3 regions of the Agromyces sp. NPDC127015 genome follow, and region 1 is predicted to be linked to each of the others. Evidence: predicted binding sites of a transcription regulator. Region 1 holds the regulator's gene; each other region holds the start of a gene.

Evidence for each region. Region 1 encodes LexA, which represses DNA repair genes until DNA is damaged. Its sites were predicted from a motif close to TCGAACANNTGTTCGA; they were not measured.
Region 2: the regulator LexA is predicted to act here: its motif matches at 3,222-3,237, upstream of ACFWGP_RS02410 (DUF222 domain-containing protein).
Region 3: the regulator LexA is predicted to act here: its motif matches at 8,695-8,710, upstream of uvrA (excinuclease ABC subunit UvrA).

The regions. Positions count from the first base shown of each region.
Region 1 is NZ_JBHXDI010000004.1:30,220-40,601, forward strand. It holds gene hisH (imidazole glycerol phosphate synthase subunit HisH) at 1-40, opposite strand, end outside; gene hisB (imidazoleglycerol-phosphate dehydratase HisB) at 37-651, opposite strand; gene ACFWGP_RS12350 (histidinol-phosphate transaminase) at 648-1,781, opposite strand; gene ACFWGP_RS12355 (LysM peptidoglycan-binding domain-containing protein) at 1,840-2,232, opposite strand; gene lexA (transcriptional repressor LexA) at 2,489-3,175, shown strand; gene ACFWGP_RS12365 (alpha/beta fold hydrolase) at 3,278-4,039, opposite strand; gene metE (5-methyltetrahydropteroyltriglutamate--homocysteine S-methyltransferase) at 4,141-6,501, opposite strand; gene ACFWGP_RS12375 (methylenetetrahydrofolate reductase) at 6,632-7,609, opposite strand; gene hflX (GTPase HflX) at 7,883-9,412, opposite strand; gene ACFWGP_RS12385 (class I SAM-dependent methyltransferase) at 9,455-10,060, shown strand; gene ACFWGP_RS12390 (CynX/NimT family MFS transporter) at 10,086-10,382, opposite strand, start outside.
Region 2 is NZ_JBHXDI010000001.1:522,388-532,769, forward strand. It holds gene ACFWGP_RS02390 (hypothetical protein) at 1-783, shown strand, start outside; gene dcd (dCTP deaminase) at 815-1,420, shown strand; gene ACFWGP_RS02400 (RNA polymerase sigma factor) at 1,526-2,182, shown strand; gene ACFWGP_RS02405 (hypothetical protein) at 2,184-2,993, shown strand; gene ACFWGP_RS02410 (DUF222 domain-containing protein) at 3,268-4,761, shown strand; gene ACFWGP_RS02415 (alpha/beta hydrolase) at 4,896-5,804, opposite strand; gene ACFWGP_RS02420 (TetR/AcrR family transcriptional regulator) at 5,920-6,600, shown strand; gene fdxA (ferredoxin) at 6,612-6,962, opposite strand; gene ACFWGP_RS02430 (FAD-dependent oxidoreductase) at 6,959-8,392, opposite strand; gene cobA (uroporphyrinogen-III C-methyltransferase) at 8,389-9,159, opposite strand; gene ACFWGP_RS02440 (ABC transporter permease) at 9,156-10,067, opposite strand; gene ACFWGP_RS02445 (ABC transporter ATP-binding protein) at 10,219-10,382, opposite strand, start outside.
Region 3 is NZ_JBHXDI010000001.1:1,040,038-1,050,419, forward strand. It holds gene ACFWGP_RS04855 (phosphoglycerate kinase) at 1-29, opposite strand, end outside; gene gap (type I glyceraldehyde-3-phosphate dehydrogenase) at 41-1,045, opposite strand; gene ACFWGP_RS04865 (superoxide dismutase) at 1,139-1,765, opposite strand; gene whiA (DNA-binding protein WhiA) at 1,906-2,886, opposite strand; gene rapZ (RNase adapter RapZ) at 2,918-3,796, opposite strand; gene uvrC (excinuclease ABC subunit UvrC) at 3,828-5,741, opposite strand; gene uvrA (excinuclease ABC subunit UvrA) at 5,749-8,640, opposite strand; gene uvrB (excinuclease ABC subunit UvrB) at 8,762-10,382, opposite strand, start outside.

The DNA of each region.
Region 1 (10,382 bases):
ACCCGTAGTCGAGCACCACGACGCGCCGGTTGCGGCTCACAGCGCACCCTTGGTCGACGGGATGCCGCTGACGAGCGGGTCGAGCGCCTTCGCCTGCCGGAATGCGCGCGCGAAGGCCTTGAACTCGGCCTCGGCGATGTGGTGCGGGTCGCGCCCGCCGAGCACCGTGACGTGCACGGTGAGCCCGGCGTTGAAGGCGATCGCCTCGAAGACATGCCGCACCATCGAGCCCGTGAAGTGACCGCCGATGAGGTGGAACTCGAAGCCCTCCGGCTCACCGGTGTGCACGAGGAACGGCCGCCCCGAGATGTCGACGACCGCCTGCGCGAGCGCCTCGTCGAGCGGCACGAGCGCGTCGCCGTAGCGCGAGATGCCGCGCTTGTCGCCGAGCGCCTCGCGGATCGCCTGCCCCAGCACGATGCCGGTGTCTTCGACGGTGTGATGCACGTCGATGTGAAGGTCTCCCGACGCGCGCACGGTGAGGTCGGTGAGCGAGTGCTTCGCGAACGCGGTGAGCAGGTGGTCGTAGAACGGCACGCCGGTCTCGATGTCGCTCGAGCCCGAGCCGTCGAGGTCGATCGACAGGTCGATGCTCGATTCGCTCGTCTCGCGCTGCACGCGCGCGGTGCGCGATCGGGGCTGGGCGGTCATGACTCGATCCTATTCTCGGTGGTGCCACCGGCCGCGCTGCTCGTCGCGACGGCCGCCGGCGCGAACACGGCGACCGCCTCGAGGAAGGCGGTGGTCTCGGCCTCGGTGCCCGCAGTCACCCGCAGGTGCCCGGGGATGCCGAGCTCCCTGATGAGGATGCCTCGCGCGAGCAGCCCCTCGAACACGGCGTGCGGGTCGTCGACCCCGCCGAACAGCACGAAGTTCGATCCGCTGCGGTGCGGGGCGAAGCCGAGTCGCGCGAGCTCGGTCGTGATGCGCTCGCGCTGGCGGCGGATGTCGTCGACCATCGCCAGCATCTCGTCGGCATGGGCGAGCGCGCCGAGCGCGGCGGCCTGGGTGAGCGCGGAGAGGTGGTACGGCAGGCGCACGAGCCGCAGGGCATCGATCGTGGCGGGGTCGGCGGCGAGGTAGCCGACGCGAGCGCCCGCGAACGCGAACGCCTTGCTCATCGTGCGGGAGACCACGAGCCGCGGCCGCCCCTCGAGCAGCGTGAGCGCACTCGGGGCACCGGGGTCGGCGAACTCGAAGTACGCCTCGTCGACGACGACGATGCCCCGTGCCGCGTCGGCGACGGCACGCACCGTGTCGAGCGACAGCGGCGTGCCCGTGGGATTGTTCGGTGCGCAGAGGAAGACGAGGTCGGGGTCGTGCTCGCGAACGGCGGCGACCGCCGTCTCGGCACTGAGCTCGAAGTCGTCGTCGCGGTCGGCGGCGATCCAGCGGGTGCCCGTGCCCGAGGCGAGCAGCGCGTACATGGAGTACGTCGGCGCGAATCCGAGCACCGAGCGGCCGGGCCCGCCGAACGCCTGCAGCACCTGCTGCAGCACCTCGTTCGAGCCGTTGGCGGCCCAGATCTGCTCGGGTGCGAGCCCGTGGCCGAGGTAGCCGGCGAGCGCCTCTCGCAGCTCGGTGAACTCGCGATCGGGGTATCGGTTCAACCGGAGGATCGCGGCGGCGACTCGGGCGACGATGTCGTGCGCCACGTCCTCGGGGATGGCATGCGTGTTCTCGTTGACGTTGAGGGCGACGGGCACCGCCTTCTGCGGCGCACCGTACGGGTCGCGACCACGGAGGTCGTCGCGGATGGGGAGGTCGTCGAGACTCGTCACCGAACCAGCCTAGCCACGCGACCCGTGACGCCCCCGGCGTGCGACCTCGTATGACCGCCTACTCCGAAGCGGGGACCGCGAGGCGCTGGCCCGGCTCGATCGTCGCACCGTCGAGCCCGTTGAGCCGGACGATCTCGGCGATCGTGTCGCGCGGGTCGGCCGACGGGTCGATCGCCTCGGCGATCTCCCAGAGCGAGCCCCCGGCACCCACCGTGACGTACTGCAGCGAATCGCCCCCGGCCAGGTCGGCGGCCGCACCGCCGGCGTTCAGCACGGCTGCGAGCGCCCAGAGGACGATCGGCAGTGCGGCGAGGGTCGTGAAGACAGCGCGCCCGCGACGGGTCAGCCGGAGGCGGGTGCGCGGTGCAGCCTCCGCACCGCCGTCGACACGGCCTGCGCGGGGCACCGGAACACCGGAACGGTACTCGTTCGTCACGATCGCTGCGCTCATGTCACCCTCCTGCGTGGGATCGCATCCGGCCCTCGGCCGGGAGGGCCGGATGCGAATCTCTGTTCCGAATATATCTTCGAACATCTTCGACTGCAAGCATCGGAGTGCGGGTTTCTCGGGGAGCGATCTCGCGACACACTCGAACGAATGTTTGCCGCTCCCGCCGCATGTGGATACAGTTTCGAATGTCTGGGAACAGTCGATCAGACACCACCGACATCCGATCGCGAAGGCGGTCGCAACGAGGGGCGGAACCGTGAAGAGCGACAACGACGTGCGCGAGACCGGCAGGGCACGCCGCCGCAAGAGCCTGAGCGCGAAGCAGATCGCGATCCTCGAGGTCGTGCAGCGTTCGGTGGCGACACGCGGCTACCCGCCGAGCATGCGCGAGATCGGTGACGCCGTCGGCCTCGCATCGCTGTCGAGCGTCACGCACCAGCTCAACCAGCTCGAACTCGCAGGCTACCTGCGGCGCGATCCGAACCGCCCCCGCGCGCTCGAGGTGCTCATCGAGCTGCCGGGCCTCGACGAGCGCCCTGCGTCGGCGGGCGATCCCGCGCCGGTCGGCGACGCGGCGATGGTCCCCCTCGTCGGCCGCATCGCGGCCGGCGTGCCGATCACGGCCGAGCAGCAGATCGACGAGGTGTTCCCGCTCCCCCGCCAGCTCGTCGGCAAGGGCGAGCTCTTCATCCTCAAGGTCGTCGGCGACTCGATGATCGACGCGGCCATCTGCGACGGCGACTGGGTGGTCGTGCGCTCGCAGCGCACCGCCGAGAACGGCGAGATCGTGGCCGCCATGCTCGACGGCGAGGCGACCGTCAAGGTGTTCCGCCAGCGCGACGGCCACACCTGGCTGCTGCCGCGCAACACCGCGTTCGAGCCGATCCTCGGCGACCAGGCCGAGGTCCTCGGCAAGGTCGTCGCCGTGCTGCGCGCGGTCTGAGCCCGCGGCCGCGCCGGCGGCGCGCGGTCTGAGCCCGCGGCCGCGCCGGCGGCGCGCGATCGGCGAGGCCGGGGACGTCGGGTGACGTGCGTCCGGAGGACGCTATGCGCTCGTCGCGCCTGCGGCGATCGCGCCCGCAGGCTGCGCCACCGAACGGAGCCAGCCGATCACCGCGTCCATGAACCCAGCATGATCGTCGCGGAAGACCGTGTGACCCGTGCCCGGCACCGTCGCGACGGTCATGCCCCGTCGGCGCAGGTCGGCCGCGACGCGCTCGGTGATGAGCAGGCTCTTCTCGGCGAGCAGCACGAGCGTCGGGGCGACGAGTCGGGCCGGCGGCACCAGCGGCCTGGTGTCGGCGAAGCCCAGCACGGTCCGCTTGTCCCAGTCGCGGAGGGTCGCCAGTTCGATGTCGACGTCGACCGCGCTCCACTTCGGGTTCATCCGCACGAGCGCGCCGCGCCGCGGCCTCGGGGCGATCGCGAAGAAGGCCTTGTACGCCAGGCCGCGCAGACCCGTCGGAAAGGCGAACGCGGGATCGACGTAGATCGCCGCCCGCGGCGCGAGCCGGTCGGCGACGAGGCTCGCGACGAGGCCGCCGAGCGAGTGCCCGAGCACGACGTCGGGGGGCCCGTCGAGCATGGGCTCGACCGTCTCGACCACGTCGTCGGCCCATGCGGCGGGCGAGTACCGACGCGCCCGCGGGCTGCGCCCGTGTCCGGCGAGGTCCACCGCGAGCACCCGGAAGCCCTGCGCCTCGAGTTCGTGCGTGACGCGGTGCCATGCGCGCGAGTCCGACATGATGCCGTGGATGAGGATGGCCGTGCGGGCGCCCGCGCCCGTCTCGTGAACCGCGAGTCGCATGCGATGACGGTACGCCGCCCGCCTGTGCATCGCCCCGGCGAACGATGCGAAGGCGCCGAGCATCGGGCGGATGCCGCTCCATGCGGCATCCGCCCGCCGCCTCATCCGGCGACCGGCGCCGCGAGCCCGCGTGCGAGTCCGGCCCGCACCGCACGGGTCGCCTCGACGAGGTTCGCGAGCGACGCCACCGTCTCGTCGTAGCCGCGCGTCTTGAGACCGCAGTCGGGATTCACCCAGAGCCGCCCGGCGGGGATCGCCGCCGCCGCGCGCTCGAGCAGTTCCTGCAGCTCGGCCGTCGACGGCACGCGGGGCGAGTGGATGTCGTACACCCCGGGCCCGATGCCGTGGTCGAAGCCGCTCGCCGAGAGGTCGTCGACGACCTCCATCCGGCTGCGCGCGGCCTCGATCGAGGTGACGTCGGCGTCGAGTCCCTTGATCGCGTCGATCACCACCCCGAACTCCGAGTAGCACAGGTGGGTGTGCACCTGCGTGCCGGGCGCAGCGCCGGCCGTCGCCAGCGTGAACGAGCCGACCGACCAGTCGAGGTACGCGGGCTGGTCGGCGCGCTTGAGCGGCAGCAGTTCCCGGAGTGCGGGCTCGTCGACCTGGATGATGCGGATGCCCGCCCCCTCGAGGTCGGCGATCTCGTCGCGCAGGGCCAGCGCGACCTGCCGGGCAGTGTCGCCGAGGGGCTGGTCGTCGCGCACGAACGACCACGCGAGGATCGTCACCGGTCCCGTCAGCATGCCCTTGACCGGCTTGTCGCTGAGCGACTGCGCGTAGGCCGACCATTCGACCGTCATGGGCGCCGGACGCGAGACATCCCCCCAGAGGATCGAGGGCCGCGTGCAGCGCGACCCGTACGACTGCACCCAGCCGTGCTCGGTGACGGCGAAGCCGTCGAGCAGCTCGGCGAAGTACTGCACCATGTCGTTGCGCTCCGGCTCGCCGTGCACGAGCACGTCGAGGCCGAGCTCCTCCTGCAGGCGCACCACCCGCTCGATCTCGGCGCGCATCACGCCGGCGTACGCGTCGGCGTCGAGCTCGCCCCGGCCGAGACGGGCGCGGGCGATGCGCAGGTCGCTCGTCTGCGGGAACGAGCCGATCGTCGTGGTCGGCAGTTCGGGCAGTCCGAGGGCCGCCTGCGCCGCGAGCCGTTCGGCCTCGTCGCCACGGTGGAAGTCCGCCTCCGTGAGGGCGGCGAGGCGGTCGCGGACCGCGGGCACCCGCACCCCGGGTGCGGCGGCACGGTCGGCCAGTGCCGCGGATGCCTCGGCGAGCCGCTCGGCGACGGTGTCGCGCCCGTTCGTGAGGCCGAGGGCGAGCGTTGCGACCTGGCCGACCTTCTGATCGGCGAAGGCGAGCCAGCTCGCGAGCCGCGGGTCGAGTCGGGACTCGTCGTCGACGTCGTGCGGCACGTGCAGCAGCGAGGTGGACGTCGAGACTGAGACGGCGCCCGCCCGGTCGCGCAGCCCCTCAGCCCGCTCGAGCGCGGTGCCGGGGTCGCCACGCCAGACGTTGTGCCCGTCGATGACGCCCGCGACGAGCGTCTTCGTGCGCAGCGCGGCCTCGGTCCTCGCATCGAGGGCCGTCGGCACCGCGCCCCGTACGAGGTCGAGCCCGATCGCCTCGACGGGCGTCTCCGCGAGCACCGGGAGCGCGTCGTCGAGCGACCCGTAGGGCGCCGCGACGAAGATCGCCGGGCGCCGGTCGAGCGCACCGAGCAACGCGTAGGCCGTCGCCGCGGCATCGAGCACCAGCTCGCTCGGCACGTCGATCGCCTCGGAGACGAGCGCCGGCTCGTCGAGCTGCACCCACTCCGCGCCGGCCGCCGAGAGTTCCGCGAGCAGCGCCGCATAGACGGGCAGGAGGTCGGTGAGCCGGTCGATCGGGCGGAACCCGTCGGGCGCGCCGTCGGCGGCCTTCGCGAGCGACAGGAAGGTGACCGGGCCGACCACGACCGGCCGCGTCACGAAGCCCTCCGCCCTCGCCTCGGCGAACTGGGCGACGAGACGCTCGGCGTGCAGCGAGAACTCCGTCTCGGGGCCGATCTCGGGCACGAGGTAGTGGTAGTTCGAGTCGAACCACTTCGTCATCTCGAGCGGAGCACGCTCGCCCTCCCCGCGGGCGATCGTGAAGTAGGCGGTGAGGTCGAGCCCGCCCTGCTCGTCGAGCAGGTCGGCGAATCGCGCCGGAACGGCGCCGAACGCGACGGCCGCGTCGAGCACCTGGTCGTAGTACGAGAACGTCTCGGGGATCGCCGAGCCCGTGCGTTCGAGTCCGAGCTCGGCGAGCCGCTCACGCGTCTGCGAGCGCAGCGCGCGGGTTCGCGCCTCGAGCTCGGCCTCGTCGATCGTGCCGGCCCAGAACGCCTCGACCGCGCGCTTGAGCTCCCGGCGCCGACCGATGCGCGGATAGCCGAGCACGGTTCCGGACGGGAAGCGGGTGGTGGGTACGGTCATGACTCGTTCCTTTCGATTTCCGGGTAGGCCGAAGCACCGCGCCGGTCGCGGGTCGTCGACATCGACCGCGGGGCATCGGGCCCCGGGCCGGTGGTGGTGAAGTGATCGTCGATGCGGCGGGAGCCGCCGGTCAGGTCCTCCGCCCGGCGCGGACGCCGAGTCCGAGCCGGTCGAGCACCGAGAGCACCGTCTCGTGCCGGTTGTAGGTGTAGAGGTGCAGGCCCGGGGCGCCGCCCCGCAGCACCTCGCCAGCGAGGTTCGCCGCGTACTCCTCGCCGATCCTGGCGCGGGCCTCGCCGTCGGGCTCGATCTCCAGGTCGATCGCGAGGTCCGCCGGCGGCTCGACGCCGGTGAGCTCGGTCAAGCGCGCGAGTCGGGCCGGATTCGTGACCGGCATGAGCCCCGGCAGGATGGGGATCGTCACCCCGGCCGTGCGCGCCCGTTCGACGAAGCCGAGGTAGTCGTCGGCGTGCCAGAACAGCTGCGTGATCGCGAGGGTCGCCCCGGCGACCTCCTTCGCGAGCAGGGTGTCGACGTCCTGCGCGAGCCCGCGCGAACGCGGGTGGCCCGTCGGGAACGCCGCGACCGCGACCCGCTCGGGGCGGGGTCGGGCTCCGATGCGGCGGGCGCCGGGCGCGCCGGGGACGCCCGACTCTCCGAACGGCTCGCGCTCCTCCTGCACCCGGTGGATGAGCTGGACGAGCTCCGCCGCGGTGCCGAGGTCGCCGAGACCGGCGTCGGGGTCGTCGCCCTCCGGTGGGTCGCCGCGCAGCGCGAGGAAGCTCGTGATGCCCGCGTCGAGGAACTCGCGCACGAGGCGGTTCGCCTCGGCGTGCGACGAGCCGACGCAGGTCAGGTGCGCCATCGGCTCGACGGAGGTGTGCTCGAGGATGTACCGCAGCACGGTGAGGGAGCGGCCGCGCTGCGACCCGCCCGCCCCGAACGTCACCGAGATGAAGGCCGGGTCGACCTCGGCCAGCCGGTCGATCGTGCGCCCGAGCGCGATCGCCGCGGCGTCGGAGCGCGGCGGGAACAGCTCGAACGAGATCGGCGGGCGGTCGGTACAGTCACCCGTCTCCCGGGTGCCGGCGGCTCCGGTCGCAGCCATGTCGGACTCCTCGATGGGTGCCGCATGGCGGTGGTGGCACGGCAGGCCGCGGCCACCGCCTCACGGCGGATGGGTCACGCGGGCGGGTGCCGGGCTCGGCGGTCGCTCCTGGCGACGGGCATCCGGCCCGTCGTCGACGATCAGGAGCGACGTTACGCGATGGCACGGCGCCGCCGGCCAATGTGACCGGGAATGACGTCGACACGCTCGGAGTGCGGCAACGACCCGGATGCCTCGGCGCCTGCCGGGGCATCCGGTGGTTCGGCCGGTGCGCTACGCGGCGGCGACGGGTGCGACGAACTCCGCGTACTGGCCGGCGAGCTCTGGCGAGACGAGCGCACGAACGCGCGTGCCGTCTTCGACGTAGTCGAGCTCGAGGACGCGCGCCTGCTCGTGCAGGGCCGACACGATGTCGCCGCGGTCGTACGGCACGAGCAGTTCGACCTCGACCGCGGGGTCGGGCAGCATCTCGCCGATGGCGGCCAGCACGTCGGCGATGCCCTCGCCCGTACGGGCCGAGGCGAACACGGCGTCGGGCTCGAGCCCGCGGAGCACGAGGCGATCCTCGGCCGAGACGAGGTCGGCCTTGTTGAAGACCACGAGCTCGGGGATGTCGCGGGCGCCGACCTCGCCGATGACGTCGCGCACGGTCGCGATCTGCCCGGCGGGATCTGGGTGGGCCGCATCGACGACGTGCACGATGAGATCTGCGTCGCCGACCTCTTCGAGCGTCGAGCGGAACGCCTCGACGAGCTGGTGCGGAAGGTTGCGCACGAAGCCGACCGTGTCGGCGATCGTGTAGACGCGGCCGTCGGCCGTCGTGTTGCGACGCACCGTCGCATCGAGGGTCGCGAACAACGCGTTCTCGACGAGCACGCCGGCACCCGTGATGCGGTTGAGCAGGCTCGACTTGCCGGCGTTGGTGTAGCCGGCGATCGCGACCGACGGCACCGCGTTGCGACGGCGGTTCGCCCGCTTCGCCTCGCGCGCTGGCTTCATGCCCGCGATCTGGCGCCGGAGCTTGGCCATGCGCGAGTGGATGCGACGGCGGTCGAGTTCGATCTTCGTCTCACCGGGACCTCTCGAGCCCATGCCCGCGCCGCCCGAACCCACCTGGCCACCGGCCTGGCGGGACATCGATTCGCCCCAGCCGCGAAGCCTCGGGAGGAGGTATTCGAGTTGTGCGAGCTCGACCTGCGCCTTGCCCTCCCGGCTCTTCGCGTGCTGGCTGAAGATGTCGAGGATGACGGCGGTGCGGTCGATGACCTTCACCTTGACGGCGTCCTCGAGTGCACGCCGCTGGCTCGGCGCGAGCTCGGTGTCAGCGACGACCGTGTCGGCGCCGAGCGAGGCGACGATGTGCCTCAGCTCTTCGACCTTGCCGCGGCCGAGGTACGTCGAGGGGTCGGGGTGCGGTCGCCGCTGCAGCACGCCGTCGAGCACCCGGGCGCCCGCAGTCTCGGCGAGGGCTGAGAGCTCGCGGAGCGAGTTCTCGGCGTCGTCGAGGGAGCCCTGCGAGTAGACGCCGATGAGCACGACGTTCTCGAGCCGGAGCTGCCGGTACTCGACCTCGGTGACGTCTTCGAGTTCGGTGGAGAGGCCGGCGACGCGACGCAACGCCGCACGCTCTTCACGGTCGTACTGCTCGCCGTCGGTGTCGGCTCCCGAGGCGGCGTCGGAGCCGTGCACCATCATGGCCTCGGCCGCACCGGAACCGAACCGGGTGACCCCGGCCTTCGTCTCCGCGCCCCGCAGCACTCGCTCGACCGCGTCGTCGGCGGTGTTCTGTTCGGCTTCGTTCATCGTGTTAACCCTACTTCCGATCGCTGCGATAGGTTCCCCTACATGGGTTCCGACCACTACTTCTCCGCCGCGCCCTCGAGCGAAGCCCGCACCCGTACCATCCGCGTGGCGCTCGCCGGTCGCGAGGTCGAGCTCATGACCGCCGGCGGCGTGTTCAGCCCCGAGCACCTCGACCAGGGCACCCGCGTACTGCTCGACGCCGTGCCCGCTCCCCCGGCGGCGGGCGACCTGCTCGACCTCGGCACCGGATGGGGGCCCATCGCGCTCACCCTCGCGATGCGGTCGCCCGAGGCCACGGTGTGGGCGGTCGACGTCAACGAGCGCGCCCTCGACCTCACGCGGCGCAACGCCGCCCGGCTCGGCCTCCACAACGTCAACGCCGTCAGGCCCGACGATGTTCCCGACGACGTGCGCTTCGCGACGATCTGGTCGAACCCGCCGATCAGGGTCGGCAAGCAGGAGCTGCACGAGATGCTCTCGCGATGGCTGACCCGGCTGGACGACTCCGCCGAGGCCGCCGCGTGGCTCGTGGTCGCCAAGCACCTCGGCGCCGAGTCCCTGCAGCGCTGGATCGGCGCCGAGCTCGGCCTCGACGTCGAACGCGCGGCGAACTCCAAGGGCTTCCGCGTGCTCGACGTGCGCCGCTGACCCGGGTGCCCGTCCGTCGAACCCGCTATCGCGCCCTGCGGTCGATGAGGCGGGCGGAGCGCACGGAGGCCGAGGTCGTGAGCACGAGGAACGCGAGCGTCGCGACGAGCACCGCGACGAGCGGCAGGGCCCATGCGCCGCTCGATTCGTGCAATGCGCCGAGCACGGGTGGCGCCGTCGCCGCGACGAGGTAGCCGCCGGCCTGCACGAGGGCCGACATCTGCGTGGTCTCGCGGTCGGTACGGGTGATGCGCACGACGGTCGCGATGATGACGACGAATCCGCCGCCCTGGGCGATACCGCCGGTGACGGTCCACACGAG
Region 2 (10,382 bases), on a different contig from region 1:
GCCGGCGTGGGCGCGACGGACGGCGCCGGGGCCGCCGAGCCAGAACTGCTGGAGCAGGCGGCGGCGCTTGCGCAGGACGTCGGCTTCGTCTCGCAGTCGATCGGACTCGATCGGCCCGAGGACGCCATCGCCGCGTACGCGCGCCGAGCGACGCAGGAGTTGCCGGCCACGGGCGTCCCCGATCGCGGGAATACGTCGGACTGGGGCCCGGTGCCCGATACGGCGACGCCGTTCCGGCTCGTCGCGATCGAGCCCGAATCGGATGCCGCGTGGGAAGAGCCGGTCGGCGCACTCGTGCTCGCGAGCCGCATCACGGAGGTCTCGGCGAACGACGACCCCGAACACGACTTCTGCGTGCGCCTCCGGTTCGACCGCTGGGGCGTCATCGACGGCGGGGTCGAGAAGACGTCGTGCCCCGACCCGCTCGTCGAGGTCGAACCGCCCGCCGACGAACGGCCCGTGGTGCCCGAGGCGGCCGAGGCCGTCGCGATCGAGGTGCTGACCGGCGCGGGCGATGCGAGTGCCGACGAGCTCGAGGCATCCATCACCGCTCGGCTGGAGGGCGAGACCGACGGTCGCGCGCTCGCGCCGGTGGAGGTGCTGCGGGACGGCGACCGCCTGGGGCTCGCCATGCGCGACGCCGACGACTGCCTGCTCGTGCGCTCGGCCGATGGCGTGGTCGAGCGCCTGCACGTGTCCGACGTCCTGCTGCAGGACGGCGAGCTCGGCTGCGGCGCTGACACGGCCCTGCTCGCCGACGATCAGTTCCCGACCACGCACTGAGGCGGAGCCGGGGCCTCGGTAGGCTGGGCGCGTGCTGCTCTCCGACCGCGACATCCGTTCAGAGTTCGAACTCGGCCGCATCGCGCTCGAGCCGAGCGATCCGTCGATGCTGCAGCCGTCGTCGGTCGACGTGCGGCTCGACCGGTACTTCCGGCTCTTCGACAACCACAAGTACCCGTACATCGACCCGGCGGAAGACCAGCCAGAGCTCACCCACCTGATCGAGGTGAAGCCCGACGAGCCGTTCATCCTGCACCCCGGCGAGTTCGTGCTGGGATCGACCTACGAGCAGGTCACCCTGCCCGACGACGTCGCCGCGCGGCTCGAGGGCAAGAGCTCGCTCGGCCGGCTCGGCCTGCTCACCCACTCGACCGCGGGCTTCATCGACCCGGGGTTCACGGGGCACGTCACGCTCGAGCTGTCGAACGTCGCGACCCTGCCGATCAAGCTCTGGCCGGGCATGAAGATCGGGCAACTCTGCTTCTTCCGCCTGTCGTCGCCGGCCGAGCGACCCTACGGTTCGGCCGAGTACGCGAGCCGCTACCTCGGCCAGCGCGGGCCGACCGCGTCGCGGTCGTTCCAGAACTTCCACCGCACCGACGTGGGCGTCACCGACGCCGGCGCGAAGGGCGAGTGACGGCACCGAACCCGACCGTGCGTCGCAGGGCGAGGATGCCTCGTGCCTTCGTCGCGCGTCACGCCGAGTGCGGCACGCAGTCGGCTGCCCTACACTCTTGCGACCATGGGCGATTTCGACGGGGTGCTCGCGCACTCGGCCTCCCGGGGCTGGGCGATGCCGCAGGCCGCGAGCGGCGGCGCTGAGGCGGCGGCCGACGGGTTCGAGACGGTGCTGCTCGCGGCGAAGGCCGGGGCGCCGTGGGCGTCGGCCGAGCTCTGGAACGCGCACGCCGGTGCCGTCGCGGGCTTCCTGCGGGCGCGGGGCTCTGCCGAGCCCGACGATCTCACGAGCGAGGTGTTCCTGGCCGTGTTCGACGGGCTCGACCGATTCGAGGGCGGCGCGGCGGAGTTCCGGGCCTTCGTGTTCACGATCGCGTACCGGCGCCTCGTCGACGAGCTGCGCCGCCGCGCGCGGCAGGCGCCGAGCGAGGAGTGGGCCGATGAGCTCGACCCCCGGCGGGCGGCCAGCGCCGAGGACGAGGCGCTGGGTCGCATCGGGGATGCCGCGGCGCTGGCCATGCTCGACGGGCTTCCGCCCGACCAGCGCGACGTGATGGTGCTGCGCATCATCGGCGACCTCACGGTCGAGCAGGTCGCCGCCGTGCTGGGCAAGCGCGCGGGTGCGGTGAAGGCGCTGCAGCGCCGGGCGCTCACGGCGCTTCGAAAGAAATTCCCCGCAGGGCGTACCCCTGCGGCGACCTCCGGCGATAGCAGGGAGTGAGATGAGCAACCACCGCATTCACGACGACGAGGCCGCAGCCCTGCTGCGCGGCGATGTGCCGCCGCGGCGTGCCGACCTCGCGGGCGTCGCCGACGCCGTGGCCGCCTTCCGACTCGCGGCCGGGCAGGCGGCGCCGCAGCCGTCGGCCGAGTTGCTGGCGCGACTCGACGCCGACCGCGTTGCGGCGGGCTCGATCTCGTTCGACCCGAACGCAACGACTGCGGCGACGAGCCAGACCCCCAGTGGCTCGTCGCCGAAGATACGGAGAAGAAGAGTGGCATTCACGGGAATCGCCGGGCTCGGCCTGGCAGCGAAGATCGCGATCGGTGCGGCGGCGGCGACCGCCGCAGGGCTCACGGGCGTGGGCGCTGCCGGCGCTGCCGGCGTGCTGCCGGCACCGGCGCAAGAGGTCTTCGACGGCGTCACCGGCCAGCAGGAGCCCGGCGGCGAGCACATCAGCGACACCGGCCGCGAGCACCGCGAGTTCGGCCAGCAGACCGCCGAGGATGCTCGCGAGAAGGGCGCCGACCGGCGCGACGCCGCCCACGAGAACGCCGAGGAGAAGCGCCGGGCTGGCCTCGACAAGGCCGCCGAGCACCGCCAGAACGGTGACGCACCGGTCGTGCCCGGCGACGAGGCATCCGAGACCGGTCAGCAGGCCGCCGAAGACGGCGCCGCGAACGGCGAGGAGCACAGCCAGACCGGGCAGGAGACCGCGGACGACGCGGCCTCGGCCGGTGAAGAACGCAGCGGTGACGGCCAGTCGACCGCTGACGACGCGCGTGACGGGGCCCCCACCCCCGAGCGATGAACCTCTGACGTTCTCGCACCCGTCACGACGCGACCGCGAAACGGGCTCCCGACCGGCTGGGAGCCCGTTTCGTGTCTTTGTTTGGGTGCGTGGGCGAGTGAGTGAGTGAGTGCGGGTCGGGCGGGTGCGTGCCTGCGGGCGCGCGTGCATGAGTACGGGTCGGTCGGGGGCGAGCGGGCGTGTGCGTGCCGGTCGGTGGGGTCATCGCCCGATTCATTGTCCACAGTTTCGAATATCTCTTCGAACCCGAGCCACTTCCGGGTAGACTCGGGGTGTGGTCGCAGCTGATGCAATACCCGCACTGATCGGGGTTTCAGCTGCGCTCGACGGGGTCGATGCGGTGTGGTCGGGCGCATTGGCCGCTGGTGCCGCCGGGTCGGTCGACCCGGTCGGCGATGCGCGGTCGATGAGCGACGACGGCCTGGTGCGGGTGACCGAAGCCCTGGGTGAACTCGCTCGGCGTGTGCAGGCATTGCAGGCGCCGGTCGCGGCCGAGCTCGCGGCCCGCTCCCGCACCGGTGCCGACGATGTTGTAGCCCGCCGGCACGGGTTCTCCTCGGCCGAACGGTTGATCGCTTCCGCGACGGGTGGCCGGTTCCAAGAGGCGGTCAAGCTCGTCGCGGTCGGTGCGGCGACCGCACCCCGGGCCGCGTTCACGGGTGAGGTGCTGCCGCCGAGGCATCCGCACCTCGCACGGGCAGTGTCGTCGGGTGCCGCGTGCGTCGACGCGGCAGATGTGATCTGCCGGTTCCTCGACGGCATCGCGCCGCGCGCCGACCGGGTCGAGCTGTCCGAGGCCGAGGCGTTCCTCGTCGATCGGGCTCCGGTCGTGGGGGTCGACGGGCTGCACCGGCTGGTGAAGCTCATGCAGGCGCGCCTCGACCCCGATGGGGTGAAGCCGCGTGAAGACGAACTGCGGGCGGCGCGCGAGTTCCGCATCTGGGAAGACGAGCACGGCATGATCCGGTTCAAGGGTGCTGCCGACCCCGTCAACGGCGCTCCGATCAAGCTCGCGATCGAGACCCTCGTCGGCGCGGAGCTCCACCGGGCGCGCGACGCGAAGCGCCCGGCTCGGGGTGAGCAGGTCGAGGCTGGAGCGCAGCGACCGTCTCGAAACCCCGCCGGTTGTGACGACGTGGTCGCCGAGCAGCGCACGATCGCCCAGATGAACCTCGACGCGCTCGCCGACATCGCCCGTCACTCGCTCAGCGCGAACGACGGGCCCGTGGCGTTGCGGCAGGCGATGGTCGTGGCCCGCGTCGACGCCGCCGCGCTCGAGTTAGGGCGCGGGCACGGCACGATCGACGGCATCGACCAGCCCGTGTCGATCCCCTCGATCGAGGAGCTCGCGATGTGGGCCGGCATCTCGCCCCTCTACTACGGCGACGGCTGCGAGACGACCCGCCTCGGCCGGTCGCGCCGCCTGTTCTCCCAGGCGCAGAAACTCGTCCTCATCGAACGCGACGGCGGGTGCGCTTGGCCGGGCTGCACTCGACCGCCCTCGCACACCCAAGCGCACCACATCCGGTGGTGGAAGCGCCACCGGGGCCGCACCGATCTCGACAACGGCATCATGCTCTGCGCACATCACCATCACCGCATCCACGACGACGGCTGGGTCATCCTCATCGAGCACGGATTCACCTGGTTCGTGCCGTCGGCGCACCTCGACCCCGACCGCCGACCACGCCCCGGCAACCGACGACTCCCATCGATCGCACCACCACCCCCCGACATCGCTGCCCACCTCGCAAGCGTCGCCGCCTGACCGCGACGATTCCGATGATCCTCGGAATCGTCGAGGAACGCGCCGCCCGGTGGAGCATGCGGCGTGTCGGCGTGTCGGCCCGCTGCCCGCCAGCTCGCCGGCCCGCCCGGGCCACGGGTCATCACGTACCTCGCTCAGTGACGCACAGCGGGGGTGCCGGCCGGGCTCGAGTGCGTGACCGTGTCGACGGCGGCGAGCCCGCCAGTCGCGAAGGCCGCGACCGCGTCGAGCACGGGGTCGGCGCCGAGTACGCGGACGTGCCCGAACCCCTCGGTCAGGAGCAGGCGCGAGCGATCGCCGTGCGCGGCGTGCAGGCGCACCGACTCGCTCGACGCGACCTCGCGATCGCCGCGATCGTGGGCGACGAGCAACGGCACGCCGTCGGGCAGCGGTGAGCCGACCGCGTCGAAGCGCCGATAGGGGTCGTCGACCTCGGGCAGCACGCGCCGGCTGAATCCGCGCGCGAGCGCGTCGGACGTGGCGGGACGCAACCCGAGCCGCCCCGAGAACGCGTCGACGAGGAAGCGCGCGTCGGCCATGCCGGCGATCGCCGCGACGCCGCCGGCGGCCGTGCCCTCGCGCACCGCCGTGATCGCGGCGAGTGCGCCGAACGAGTGGCCGACGATCAGGTGGAATCGCCCGTAGCGCTGCTGCAACGCCTCGATCGCGGCGAGGTAGTCGCGGATGTCGGTGTGACGCCCGGCAGAGTCGCCGTTCGCGGGTGCGTCGAACGCCACGAGTCGAAGGCCCTCGGCGCGCAGCTCGCGCACGATCGGGGCGAACTGCGATGCCCGTCCGCGCCAGCCGTGCACGAGCAGCACGGTGTCGGCGCCGTGCCCCCACGAGTACGCGACGACATCGCGGCCGCGAACACGAAGACGACCGCGTTCGGCGCGCTCGTGCACGGCGCGGTCGTGTTCGCGAACGGACAGCGCCGGCCGCACCCGGCGGAAGAGCGGCAGCGCGACCTGCGCGGCGAGCCCGGGCGAGATGCGATCGGCGGCGCGGATGGCGGCGGCATGGGCGGTGAGTGCTGCAGGCATGGTGGCCTCCGAGTGGCTTCCGGCGAGGCATCCGCCGCGTTCGAAGCAGACGCCAACAATGAATACGAACGATCGTACGCCCACTATACGCACGATCGTGCGTAAAATCGAGGGCATGAGCGGAACGGATGTCGCGGTCGACGGCCGCCGGGCGCGGGGGGATGCCTCGCGCCGGGTGGTGCTCGGCCACGCCGTCGACCTCGCCTCGATCGAAGGGCTCGACCAGCTGTCGATCGGTCGCATCGCGATCGCCGCGAGCGTGAGCAAGTCGAGCATCGCGACGCTCTTCGGCAGCAAGGAGAAGCTGCAGCTCGCCGCCGTCGAGGCGGCTCGCGAGCGCTACTTCGCGACCGTCATCGCCCCCGCCCGTGAGAAGCCGCGCGGGCTGACGCGGGTCGTCGCACTGCTCGATCGCGTCGTCGCGTACTCGCATGACCGCGTGTTCCCGGGCGGGTGCTTCTTCTCGGCCGCGGCGGCCGACTTCCACGCGAAGCCCGGCGTCGTGCGCGACGCGATCACCGCGCAGCTCGACGACTGGCTCGGCTACCTCGCGGTGCAGGTGCGGTACGCGGCCGAGGCCGGCGAGCTTGTCGGCATCGTCGGGGCCGACGATGCCGACCAGTTCGCCTTCGAGGTGCAGGGCGTCTTCGAGTGGATGAACCAGCTCGCCGTGATCCGCGACTCCGACGAGCCGTACGTTCGTGCCAGGCGCGCGTTCCGCGCCCGGCTCGTCGCGATCGGTGCCGACCCGGCCGTCGCCGATCTCGTGCTCGAACCGGGCGCCGCGATGCGCTGACGGTGGCGGTACTACTCGCCCTGCGGGGCGAGCGCCGCGACGATGGGGTGATCGAAGTCGAGCGTGCCGGTCTTGGCGGCGCCGCCCGGCGATCCGAGCGGCGCACCGCCCGACGCGCCACCGGGCGTGATCTCGAAGAACTCGACGTTGGCCTTGTAGTAGTCGGACCACTCGTCGGGCAGGTCGTCTTCGTAGTAGATCGCCTCGACCGGGCAGACGGGCTCGCAGGCGCCGCAGTCGACGCACTCGTCGGGGTGGATGTAGAGGGATCGTTCGCCCTCGTAGATGCAGTCGACGGGGCACTCGTCGATGCACGCCTTGTCCTTGACGTCGACGCAGGGCAGCGCGATGACGTAGGTCACGACAGCGCCAGCACGTCGTCGCGCGAGATCGCCACCTGCTCCTCACGGGGCACGACCTTCACGCGTTCGCGAACGACGCCGGCGTACCGCTCGGGCGCCTCGAACGACTCGCCGAGCCCGCGCTCGTGCGCGTCGAGGGCGAGCCAGCCCTGCCAGCTCGTGTGCTCGACCCCGCGGGCGTCGAGCAGGTCGAGGATCTCGGTGCCGTCGGCCGCGTCGATGGCGGGCGCGGCGAGCACGCCGGCCTGCGCGTCCGCGACGAGGTTGGTGATCGTCTCGAGCGCGTCGCCCTTCGTGTGGCCGATGAGTCCGACCGGGCCGCGCTTGATCCATCCGGTCGCGTAGACGCCCGGGATCGACTCGCCCGAGGCATCCACGACCCGCCCGCCCTCGTTGGGGATGACCGCAGCCCGCTCGTCGAACGGCACGTCGCGGATCGGCGAGCTCGCGTAGCCGACGGCCCGGTACACGGCCTGCACCGGGTATTCGACGAACTCGCCCGTGCCCTCGACCGAACCGTCGCCGACCGGTCGGGTGCGCTCGAACCGGATCGCCTCGACCTTGCCGTCGCCCGTGATCTCGGCGGGCGAGTGCAGGAAGTGCAGGTGCAGGCGGCGCGACGCGGTGCCGGCGCCGGTCGAGCCGGGGCCCGTGCGCCAGCCGTTCAGGGTGCGGGTCATGACCTTGACCTGGTTGTTCGCGGCGTGGAGCGCCTCGGCATGCGCGTCGCCCTCGGCGCGCTCGAAGTCGTCGTCGTACACGACGATGTCGACGTCGGGCACCTCGCCGAGCTCGCGCAGCTCGATCGGGGTGAACTTCACGTGGCCCGGTCCGCGCCGGCCGAACACGTGCACGTCGGTGACGGGGGATGCCTCGAGCCCGGCGAGCACGTTGGCGGGGATGTCGGTCGAGAGGATGTCCTTCGGGTGCTTCGCGAGCACGCGGGCGACGTCGAGCGCGACGTTGCCGTTGCCGATGACCGCGATCGACTGCGCCTCGAGCGGCCAGCTGCGCGGCACGTCGGGGTGGCCGTCGTACCAGGCCACGAAGTCGGCGGCGCCGTACGAGCCGGGCAGGTCGATGCCGGGGATTTCGAGCGGGGCGTCGCGCAGCGCCCCGGTCGCGAAGATCACCGCGTCGTAGCGCTCCTGGAGCTCGCCGACCTCGACGTCGCGGCCCACCTCGACGTTGCCGATGAGGCGGATGTCGCCCGCATCGAGCATCTCGTGCAGCGAGTTCACGATGCCCTTGATGCGCGGGTGGTCGGGCGCGACCCCGTAGCGGATGAGGCCGTAGGGTGCCGGCAGCGACTCGAACAGGTCGATCGCGACCTCGCCGCCCTGCTCGGCGACCTGGCGGCGGAGGATGTTGCCGGCGTAGATGCCGGCGGGGCCGGCGCCCACGATCGCGACGCGGAGGGAGAGGGTCATTGCTGCGAGGCCTTTCGGGTTGTGCTGGGGGAGAGCGCTTCGGGTGCGTAGGGGCTGAGCGTCACGACGTCGCCGACCACGACCACCGCGGGCGACCGCACGCCTCGGCGCGCCGCCTGCAGGGCGATCGAGTCGAGCGTTCCGACGGTGACGCGCTGCCTCGGGCCGTACCCATCTTCCACGATGGCGACCGGGCAGTCGCCGCCGCGCTCGCCGCGGGCGAGCGTGATCGCCGAGTTCGCGAGGGTGCCGATGCCCATGAGGAGCACGACGGTGTGGTCGCGGCCGCCGCCGAGCGCCCGGATCTGGTCATGTCCGGTGACGACCGTGAACGTCGTCGCGAGGCCGCGGTGGGTGAGCGGGATGCCCGCGATCGCCGGCACCGAGATCGCGCTCGTGATGCCCGGCACGACCTCGACGTCGATGCCCGCGTCGCGGCAGAACGCGAGCTCCTCGCCGCCGCGGCCGAAGATGAACGGGTCGCCGCCCTTGAGCCGCACGACCTGCTTGCCCTCGCGGGCGAGGTTGACGAGCAGGGCGTTGATCGCGTCCTGCGGCACGGCGTGATGCCCGGGGAGCTTGCCGACGTCGACGACCTCTGCCCGAAGTTCGACGCCCTCGGCGGCGAGGCCGTCGAGCACGCCGCGGGCGCCGAGCCGGTCGGCCACGATCACGTCGGCCCGCTCGAGCGCGCGCAGGCCGCGGATGGTGAGCAGTCCCGCGTCGCCCGGTCCGGCGCCGACGAGGGTGACGTGTCCGGCGCTCATCGCGTGCCCTCCTGCAGCAGGCCCCGGCGGCGCAGCAGCGCACGCTCGATCGGGGCGAAGATCGCCAGTTCGACGAGGATGCCGACGAAGAGGATCACGAGGATCGCGACGAACACCGCCGAGAGGTCGGCCAGTTGCCGGCCCTGGTCGAGCAGGGCGCCCAGGCCGAACCCGATCGAGCCGCCGGTCGCGATGATCTCGGCGGCCATGAGCGAGCGCCACGAGAACGCCCAGCCCTGCTTGAGCCCGCCGACGTAGCCCGGCAGCGCGGCCGGCAGCACGACGAGGGTGGCGAGCTGCGACCGGTTCGCGCCGAGCACCCGGCCGACGCGACGCAGCTGCGGCGGCACCTGGTTCACGCCCGAGATGAGGCCGTTGATGATCGAGGGAACGGCACCCATGAGGATGACGAAGTAGACGGTCGCGTCGGACAGGCCGAACCAGATGATCGCGGCGGGCACCCACGCGACCGACGGCAGCACCTGCAGCCCCGACACGAAGGGGCCGAACGCGCGACGCAGCCAGCCGACCTCGGCGAGCGCCAGGCCGATGGGCGTGCCGATCGCGACCGCGATGAGGAACCCGATGACGCCGCGCTCGAGGCTCGTCGTCACGGCGAGCTGCAGCCGGCCGCTCTCCCATGCGGCGCCGATCGCCGTGAACACCTCGACCGGGCCCGGGTAGAGGTCGGGGCGCGGGCGCGCGACGACCGTGTAGACCTGCCAGACGACGAGCAGCACGACGATGAGGATGACGGGCGGCAGCACGCCCGACCAGAACCGGCGCCAGCGCGACTCGCGGCGGGTCTCGTCGGTCTGCAGGCGGTCGAGGCCGGCAGCGAGCTCGCGCAGTTCGGCTTCGTCGGGCGACGAGGACGCCTCGCGCTCGACGAGCTCGGGGAACGGCATCGAGCCGGCGGGGAGGTCTGACCCCGCGCCCGCCGGTCGAGTAGCGCCCGACGAAGGAGGACGCGTATCGAGACCCGGTGAGTCGATCGCGGGACGAGTGGTCTCGATACGCGTCGCCTCCGGCGGCGCTACTCGACCGGCGGTCTGGATGTCATGCGGCATTGCGGGCGATCTCCTTCCGCAGGCGCTCGGTGATCTCGATCGAGACCGCCGAGACCTCGGGGCTCTCGATGCGGCGCGGGCCCGAGGCATCCAGCCGCCATTCCCCGGCAACGCGGCCCGGGCGACTCGAGAGCAGCACGACGCGTTCGCCGA
Region 3 (10,382 bases), on a different contig from region 1:
CCGAGTGAGGAGATGGTTCGCAGGGTCACGTTTCTCGCTTTCAGAGCCGGTCGGCCACGTACTCGGTCAGGTCGACGAGGCGGTTGGAGTAGCCCCACTCGTTGTCGTACCAGGCGGACAGTTTCACCTGGTCGCCGATCACGCGCACGAGTCCGGCGTCGAAGATCGACGAGTGCGGGTCGGAGACGATGTCGGAGGAGACGAGCTCGTCCTCCGAGTACTTGAGGATGCCCTTCAGCGGCCCCTCGGCGGCGGCCCTGTAGGCGGCCTTGATCTCGTCGACCGTCACGGTGCGCGAGGCCGTCACGGTGAGGTCGGTGATCGAGCCGGTCGGCACGGGCACGCGGAGGGCGAAGCCATCGAGCTTGCCGACGAGCTCGGGCAGCACGAGCCCGATCGCCTTGGCGGCGCCGGTCGAGGTCGGCACGATGTTGATCGCCGCGGCGCGTGCGCGACGCAGGTCCTTGTGCGGGCCGTCCTGCAGGTTCTGGTCGGCGGTGTAGGCGTGCACCGTGGTCATGAGACCGCGCTCGATGCCGAACGCGTCGTTGAACACCTTGGCGAGCGGCGCAAGGCAGTTCGTGGTGCAGGAGGCGTTCGAGATGATGTGGTGGCGCTCTGGCACGTACGTGTCTTCGTTCACGCCCATGACGAACGTCGCGTCCTCGTCGGTCGCGGGTGCGGAGATCAGCACCTTCTTCGCCCCGGCCTCGAGGTGCTTGCGCGCGTCGGCGGCCTTCGTGAAGAAGCCCGTCGACTCGATGACGATGTCGACGCCGAGGTCGCCCCACGGGAGGTTCGCGGGGTCGCGCTCCGCGAAGGCGCGGATCGGCGTGCCGTCGACGATGATGTGCTCGTCGTCGTACTCGACGGTGGCGTCGAGCTGGCCCGTGACCGAGTCGAACTTCAGGAGGTGGGCGAGCGTCTTGTTGTCGGTGAGGTCGTTCACCGCGACGATCTCGAGGTCGGCGCCCTGGGCGAGTGCCGCGCGGAAGTAGTTGCGGCCGATACGGCCGAAGCCGTTGATGCCGATCTTTACAGACACGGATGTCTCCTGACGTGGCGCGGATCGCGCCGTTTCACGGATGGACGGATCGGACGACGGCGTCCCCGGACGATGCCGGGGACACCATCCGATTTACGACAGTAGCAGCAGCCCTGAGGTCTTCTCACCAGCTGCGGTGAAGCGCTGCTGGACGTTCTCCCAGTCGACGATCGTCCAGAACGCCTTGACGTAGTCGGCGCGCACGTTCTTGTAGTCGAGGTAGTACGCGTGCTCCCAGACGTCGAGCATGAGGAGCGGAACGATCCCGGCCGGCAGGTTGCCCTGCTGGTCGAAGAACTGCACGATGATCAGGCGCTGACCGAGCGAGTCCCACGCCAACACGGCCCAGCCCGAGCCCTGCACGCCGAGCGCCGTCGCGGTGAAGTGGGCCTGGAACTTGTCGAACGAGCCGAACTGGTCGTCGATCGCGGCGGCGAGCTCTCCGGTCGGCTTGTCGCCGCCGTTCGGCGACAGGTTCGTCCAGAAGATCGAGTGGTTGACGTGGCCGCCGAGGTTGAACGCGAGGTCCTTCTCGAGCTTGTTGACGTTCGCGAGGTTGCCCGAGTCGCGCGCCTCGGCGAGCTGGGCGAGCGCGGTGTTCGCGCCGGTCACGTACGCCTGGTGGTGCTTCGAGTGGTGCAGCTCCATGATCGTGCCGCTGATCGCCGGCTCGAGCGCCGAATAGTCGTAGGCGAGATCGGGGAGGGTGTAGTCAGCCATTGCTTCTCCTTGTCAGACGCGCCGGGGCACCCGGGCGTCTCACCCGGGTCTCCACGGCCGCTCTCCCGAGTCTATGCCCGACCCCGACGCCGCCATCGGGGCTCGTCACGCGGGGCAACGGCGGGAAGGACGACTGGGGCTCAGACCTCGTCGAGATCAGCAGGCAGGCTCGCCTCGGTGCCCGGGACGCCGAGGTCGGCGGCACGCTTGTCGGCCATCGCGAGCAGTCGCCGGATCCGTCCGGCGACGGCGTCCTTCGTCATCGGCGGGTCGGCGTGGTGGCCGAGCTCGTCGAGGCTCGCATCGCGGTGCGCGAGCCGGAGCTCGCCGGCGTAGCGCAGGTGGTCGGGGATGTCGTCGCCGAGCAGTTCCATCGCCCGCTCGACCCGCGCGCACGCGGCGACTGCGGCTTGGGCCGACCGGCGCAGGTTCGCGTCGTCGAAGTTGACCAGCCGGTTGGCCGTCGCCCGCACCTCGCGGCGCTGGCGGAGCTCCTCCCAGTTGCGGACGGTGCCGGTCGCCCCCATGGCCGAGAGCATCGCGCTGATCGCCTCTCCGTCGCGGATGACGACGCGGTGCACGCCCCGCACCTCGCGCGCCTTGGCGGAGATGCCGAGTCTCCCGGCCGCCCCGACGAGCGCCATCGCCGTCTCGTTGCCGGGGCAGGTGATCTCGAGCGCGGCCGAGCGGCCGGGATCGGTGAGGCTCCCCTGCGCGAGGAAGGCGCCGCGCCAGACCGCGGCGATCTCGTCGCGCGAGCCCGTCGTCAGCTTGTTCGGGAGGCCGCGCACCTGCCGGCGACGCGCATCGAGCAGCCCCGTCTGACGGGCGAGGGTCTCGCCGCCGTCGAGCACGCGGATGAGGTACTGGTTGGTGCGGCGGACACCGGACGGCGAGATCACCGAGACGTCGGGACGAACACCGTAGATCTCGCCGAGATCGCGGGTGACGCGCTTGGCGACCGTCTTCGAGTCGAGCTCCGCTTCGATCGCGATGCGGTTCTGGATGATGTGGAGTCCGCCGGCGAAGCGCAGCACGGACGCGAGTTCCGCGACTCGTACGCTCGTCTTGGAGACCTCGACGCGGGCGAGCTCCTCTTTCACATCAGCGGTCAATGGCACCTGTGTTCCAATCTGTGTTGCGGGCCCGGCGTCATTCGCGACCGAGGTCGCGATGCTTCACGCTCACGACGACGCCGGGCATGTTCGCGACGCGCTCGCTCAGCTCTCGGACCATCGCCACCGAGCGGTGCTTGCCGCCCGTGCAGCCGATCGCGATCGTCGCGTGCCGCTTGTTCTCTCGCTGGTAGCCGGCGAGGACGGGTTCGAGCGCCTTGGCGTAGGCGTCGATGAACTCCATGGCGCCCGGCTGGCCGAGCACGAAGTCGCGCACCGGGGCGTCTTCGCCCGTGAGGTGTCGCAGTTCGGGATTCCAGAACGGATTGGGCAGGAACCTGGCGTCGGCGATGAGGTCGGCGTCGGTCGGAGCACCGTACTTGAAGCCGAAGCTCTGCATCGTCACCCGGAGGCCCGCATGGTCGGCGTCGGCGAACGTCTCGGTGATGAGGTTGGCGAGTTGGTGGATGTTGAGGTCGGAGGTGTCGACGACGAAGTCGCTCGCCTCGCGAAGGGTCGCGAGGCGAGCACGTTCGGCGCCGATCCCGTCGAGGAGGGTGCCGTTGCCCTGCAGCGGGTGCGGCCTGCGGACCGCCTCGAAACGCCGCACGAGCACCGCGTCGTTCGCGTCGAGGAAGACGACGCGGACGTTCACGCCGGTGCGCAGCGCCTGGATGATGTCCTGGAGCTCGGCGAAGAAGTCACGGCCGCGGATGTCGACGACCGCCGCAATGCGCGGCAGCGACGTGCCGGCTCGTTCGACGAGCTCGACGAGCGGGCGCAGCATCTGCGGCGGCAGGTTGTCGACGACGTACCAGCCGAGGTCCTCGAGCGCATTGCCCACGGTCGATCGTCCGGCACCGGACATCCCCGTGACGATGAGCATCTCCTGCCGCTCGGGCTCCCCCGCCGCCATGCCAGCCCCCTTCTCGTACCGACACACCAGCCTAGCGGGGTGCGGGCGCGGGATCGGCGTGCAGCTGCGCGTGGACGGTCGCCGCGAGCGTCGGGCCGATGCCCTTCACTTCGGCGATGGCGTGCTCGTCGGCCGCACGCAACCGCGCGACCGAGCCGAAATGGCGCAGCAACTCCTTCACCCGGGCGGGGCCCAGGCCCGGGATCTCGGCGAGCACCGACCCGATGTCGCGCTTGCGACGCTGCCGCTGGTGCGTGATCGCGAACCGATGGGCCTCGTCGCGCACCCGCTGGAACAGGAAGAGCGCGTCGCTGTTGCGCGGCAGGATGACCGGGAAGTCGCTCTCGGGCGTCCAGATCTCCTCGAGACGCTTCGCGATGCCGCAGAGGTAGATGCCCTGGACTCCCGACTCCCGCAGGGCGCGCTCCGCGGCCGCGACCTGCGGCTGCCCGCCGTCGACGACGAGCAGGTTCGGCGGGTAGGCGAACTTCTTGCGCCGCTCGGGAGCGTCGCCGGCGTCTCCCTCGCGCTCGGCCGCAGCCTCGTGCGCGTTCGCGAGGTACGCCAACCGTCGGGTGAGCACCTGATGGATCGAGTCGGTGTCGTCGCTCGACTGCGGGATCGTGAACCGGCGGTACTCGTCTTTGCGCGGCAGGCCGTCTTCGAAGACCACCATGGATGCCACGATGTTGGTGCCGCTCAGGTGCGAGACGTCGTAGCACTCGATCCGGAGCGGCGCATCGGCCATGCCGAGCGCCTCCTGGATGTCTTCGAGGGCACGCGAGCGCGTCGTGAAGTCGGCGCTACGACGGGTCTTGTAGAGCATGAGCGTCTGGCGTGCGTTCTGCGTCGCGGTCTGCAGGAGCGAGGCCTTGTCGCCGCGCTGCGCCACCCGCAGGCGCACCTTCCGTCCGGCGGTCGCGCCCAGCCAGTCCTCGAGCGCCGCAGCGTCGTCGGGGAGCTCGGGAACGACGACCTCGGCCGGCGGAGTCAGCCCATCGGCGTAGGCGTTCTGCACGATCGAGTCGACGAGGTCGCCGAGCGGCACGTCGAGCTCCTTGTCGACGGTCCACGAGTGCACGCCGCGCACTCGACCGCCCCGGACGATGAACAGCTGGACGGCGGCGGCGAGCTCGTCGTGGTCGACGCCGAAGACGTCGAGGTCGACCTTGTCGCCGAGCACGACCGCGCTCTTCTCGAAGAAGGCGTTCGCCGCCTGCAGGCGGTCGCGGTAGCGGGCGGCTGCCTCGTACTCCTGCGCGGCGGCGGCGGCCTGCATGCGATCGGTCAGCTCGCCGACGATGCGCCGGTCCTGATTCTGCATGAACCCGACGAAGCGGTCGACGTTCTCGCGGTGCTCCTCGATGGTGACGAGCCCTGAGCACGGCCCGAAGCAGCGACCGATCTGACCGGCGAAGCACGGCTTGCCGCTCGCCATCGCCCGCCGGTAGTCGCTGTCTTTGCACGTGCGGATCGGGAAGAGCTTCAGCAGGATCTCGAGCGTCTCGTTGATCGCCCACACCTTCGGGTACGGCCCGAAGTAGCGGGCGCCGCGGATCTTGCGATTGCGCGTGACGAAGGCTCGCGGCGCCTCGTCGGCCATCGTCACGGCGAGGTACGGGTACGACTTGTCGTCCTTGAAGCGGACATTGAACGGGGGATGGAACTCGTTGATCCACGTGATCTCGAGCTGGAGCGCCTCGACCTCGCTGCCGACGACCGTCCACTCGACCGACGAGGCGCTCGTGACCATGCGCCGGGTGCGCTCGTGGAGGCTCCTCAGCGGAGCGAAGTAGTTCGAGAGCCTCGCCCGCAGGTTCTTCGCCTTGCCGACGTAGAGCACCCGCCTGTCGGCGTCGCGGAAGCGGTACACGCCGGGACTCGTCGGGATCTCGCCCGGCTTCGGGCGGTACGGAACCGTGTCGGAGCTCGGTCGCGCGCTCACCATCGGCTCAGCTGGCGACGTCGGCGCGCTCGGCGGCGGCGTCGAAGATCTCGCGGAGGAAGTAGCCCGTGTGGCTCTCGGCGACCGTCGCGACATGCTCGGGAGTGCCGGTGGCGACGACCTGGCCGCCGCCCGAGCCGCCCTCCGGCCCGAGGTCGATGATCCAGTCGGCCGACTTGATGACGTCGAGCGAGTGCTCGATGACGATCACGGTGTTGCCCTTCTCGACGAGCTTGCCGAGCACCCGGAGGAGCTTCTGCACGTCTTCGAAGTGCAGGCCGGTCGTCGGCTCGTCGAGCACGTAGACGCTGCGGCCGTTCGACCGTCGCTGCAGCTCGGTCGCCAGCTTCACGCGCTGCGCCTCGCCGCCCGAGAGCGTCGTCGCGCTCTGTCCGAGCTGCACGTAGCCGAGTCCGACGTCGACGAGCGTCTTGAGATAGCGGTGGATCGCCGAGATCGGTTCGAAGAACTCGGCCGCCTCGGAGATCGGCATCTCGAGCACCTCGGCGATGTTCTTGCCCTTGTAGTGCACCTGCAGCGTCTCGCGGTTGTACCGCTTGCCGCCGCACACCTCGCACGCGACGTAGACGTCGGGCAGGAAGTTCATCTCGATCTTGATCGTGCCGTCGCCCGAGCACGCCTCGCAGCGCCCGCCCTTGACGTTGAAGCTGAACCGCCCCGGAAGGTAGCCTCGGGCCTTGGCCTCGGTCGTCTCGGAGAAGAGCGTGCGGATGCGGTCGAACACGCCCGTGTAGGTCGCGGGGTTCGATCGCGGTGTGCGCCCGATCGGCGCCTGGTCGACGTGCACGACCTTGTCGAGCTGCTCGAGGCCGGTCACCCGGCGGTGCTTGCCCGGGACCTTGCGTGCGCCGTTGAGCTTGTTCGCGAGAACGCGGTAGAGGATGTCGTTGACGAGCGACGACTTGCCCGAGCCGCTCACGCCGGTCACCGCCGTGAACGTTCCGAGCGGGAACTCGACGTCGATGCCGCGGAGGTTGTTCGCCGCGGCGCCCTGCACCGAGATCATGCGGTCGCGGTCGATCGGCCGGCGTCGCGCCGGGGTCGCGATCTCTTTGCGGCCGGACAGGTAGTCGCCAGTGAGCGAGCGCGTGTTCTTCAGCAGGTCGTCGTAGCTGCCGGAGTGCACGACGGTACCGCCGTTGACACCGGCCCCGGGGCCGATGTCGACGATCCAGTCGGCCGTGCGGATGGTGTCTTCGTCGTGTTCGACGACGATGAGCGTGTTGCCCAGGTCGCGCAACGCGACGAGGGTGTCGATGAGACGCCGGTTGTCGCGCTGGTGCAGGCCGATGCTCGGCTCGTCGAGCACGTACAGCACGCCCGTGAGGCCCGAGCCGATCTGCGTGGCGAGGCGGATGCGCTGCGCCTCGCCGCCGGAGAGGGTGCCGGCGGCGCGCGCGAGGTCGAGGTAGCTGAGGCCGACCCGGATGAGGAAGTCGAGGCGGACCTTGATCTCGCGCAGCACCTGGGCGCCGATGGCCTGCTCGCGATCGGTGAGCTCGAGGCGGTCCATGAATGCGCGCGCATCGGTGAGGCTCAGCAGGCCGACGTCGGCGATGCTGTGATCGTGGATCAGCACGGACAGCACCTCGGGCTTCAGCCGCTTGCCGTCGCACACGGGGCAGGGCACCTCGCGCAGGTACTCGGCCCACCGCGCCCGCTGCACGTCGGTCTCGGCCTGGAGGTACTGCCGCTCGATGTACGGCACGACGCCCTCGAAGCCCGAGGTGTAGCTCATCTCACGGCCGTACCGGTTGCGCCAGCGCACCTTGACCTCGAAGTTCTGCCCGCGCAGGACCGCCTGCCGTGCCTCGTCGGGGAGCTCGGCCCACGGCGTGTCGAGGGAGAAGCCGAGGTCGCGGGCGAGCCCGTCGAGCAGCTTCTCGTAGTAGTTGTAGAGGCTCTTGCCCTGCGAGGTCCACGGGAGGATGACGCCGTCGGTGATCGAGAGGGCCGGGTCGCCGAGCAGCAGCTCTTCGTCGACCGACATGCGCGTGCCGAGGCCGGAGCACTCGGGACAGGCGCCGAACGGCGCGTTGAACGAGAAGGTGCGCGGCTCGATCTCGGTGAGCTGGATCGGGTGCTGGTTCGGGCACGAGAGCTTCTCGGAGAAGGTGTGCCAGGCGTCAGGACCCGACTCGTCGACGAAGTTGACCTGCACCAGGCCGTCGGTGAGCCGGAGCGCCGTCTCGAGCGAGTCGGTGAGCCGGCCCAGCACGTCGGGCCCGGCGACGAGCCGGTCGACGACGACGGAGATGTCGTGCTTGATCTGCTTCTTGAGCTTCGGCGGCTCGTCGAGGCGGATGAGTTCGCCGTCGACGACGGCACGCGAATAGCCCTGCGCCGCCAGTTCGCGGAAGAGGTCGACGAACTCGCCCTTCTTCTTCGACACCACGGGGCTCAGCACCTGGAACCGGGTGCCCTCCTCGAGCTCCATCAGCCGGTCGGCGATCTGCTGCACCGTCTGCCGCTGGATCTTCTCGCCGCAGACCGGGCAGTGCGGCACGCCGATGCGCGCCCACAGCAGTCGCATGTAGTCGTAGATCTCGGTGATCGTGCCGACCGTCGAGCGGGGGTTGCGGTTCGTCGACTTCTGGTCGATCGACACGGCGGGGCTCAGGCCCTCGATGAAGTCGACGTCGGGCCGGTCGACCTGCCCGAGGAACTGCCGGGCGTATGCCGACAGCGACTCGACGTAGCGTCGTTGCCCCTCGGCGAAGATCGTGTCGAACGCGAGCGACGACTTGCCCGAACCCGAAAGGCCTGTGAACACGACCATCGCGTCGCGCGGGATCTCGACGTCGACGTTGTGCAGGTTGTGCACGCGGGCACCGCGGACACTCAGGCGCGAATGGGCATCGAGACGTGAAACTGGCACCCTTCGAGTCTAGAGAGACCCACCGACACGGATGCCTCGACCGATGCGCTGTCGGCGAACAGATGTTCGAATCGGACCGGCGGGCGCCCCCGTCGAGACTGCAGCGCGCCCGCCGTACCCGTCAGCCCAGGTGCCCCGCCTTCTCCATCTGCCGGAGCTCGCGCTTGAGCTCGGACACCTCGTCGCGCAGTCGCGCGGCGAGTTCGAACTTGAGCTCGCCGGCCGCCTCGAGCATCTGGTCGTTGAGGTCGCGGATGAGCTCTTCGAGGTCGTTCGCGCCCTCGGCGGCGATGCCTTCGGTACGGAGGTTCGGCACCGGCGACTTCTTACGGCCGTCGCGGCCCGCGAGCAGCGCAGCGGTGTCGGCCTCTTCGCGCGCGAGCACCTCGGTGATGTCGGCGATGCGCTTGCGCAGTGGCTGGGGATCGATGCCGTTGACGCGGTTGTACTCGAGCTGCCGGTCGCGCCGACGCGTCGTCTCGTCGATCGCCTGCTTCATCGAGTCGGTGAGCACGTCGGCGTACATGTGCACCTCGCCCGAGACGTTGCGCGCGGCGCGCCCGATCGTCTGGATGAGCGAGGTCGACGACCGGAGGAACCCCTCTTTGTCGGCGTCGAGGATCGCGACGAGCGACACCTCGGGGAGGTCGAGACCCTCGCGCAGCAGGTTGATGCCGACGAGCACGTCGTAGACGCCTGCGCGAAGCTCGGTGAGCAGTTCGACCCGCCGGAGCGTGTCGACGTCGGAGTGCAGGTAGCGCACCCTGACCCCGGCCTCGGTGAGGAAGTCGGTGAGCTCTTCGGCCATCTTCTTCGTGAGGGTGGTGACGAGGACCCGCTCGTCGCGCTCGGCACGCTTGCGGATCTCTTCGAGCAGGTCGTCGATCTGCCCCTTCGACGGCTTCACGACGATCTGCGGATCGACGAGGCCGGTCGGCCGGATGATCTGCTCGACGACGCCGTCGGCGATGCCCATCTCGTATCGGCCCGGCGTCGCGGAGAGGTACACGGTCTGGCCGACGCGCGCCTTGAACTCGTCCCACTTGAGGGGGCGATTGTCGAGGGCGCTCGGCAGCCGGAACCCGTGCTCGACGAGGGTGCGCTTGCGCGACGAGTCGCCCTCGTACATGGCACCGATCTGCGGCACCGTCACGTGCGACTCGTCGATCACGACGAGGAAGTCGTCGGCGAAGTAGTCGAGCAGGCAGTGCGGCGCTTCGCCGGGCGCGCGCCCGTCGATGTGCCGCGAGTAGTTCTCGATGCCCGAGCAGAACCCGATCTGCTCCATCATCTCCAGGTCGAAGGTCGTGCGCATGCGCAGCCGCTGCGCCTCGAGCAGCTTGCCCTCGCGTTCGAGCTCGGCGAGGCGCTCGTCGAGCTCGTCGCGGATGGTTCCGATGGCGCGCTGCATCACGTCGGTCGATGCGACGTAGTGCGATCCCGGGAAGACGGGAACCGCGTCGAGCTGGCGGACGATCTGCCCCGTGAGCGGATGCAGGCTGTAGAGCGCCTCGATCTCGTCACCGAACATCTCGATGCGGATCGCCAGCTCTTCGTAGACGGGGATGATCTCGATCGTGTCGCCGCGCACGCGGAACGTGCCCCGCGAGAAGTCGACGTCGTTGCGCTGGTACTGCATCGAGACGAACTTGCGGATGAGCCAGTCGCGGTCGACCCGTTGGCCGACCTGCAGCGGCATCATCGCCCCGAGGTACTCCTCGGGCGTGCCGAGGCCGTAGATG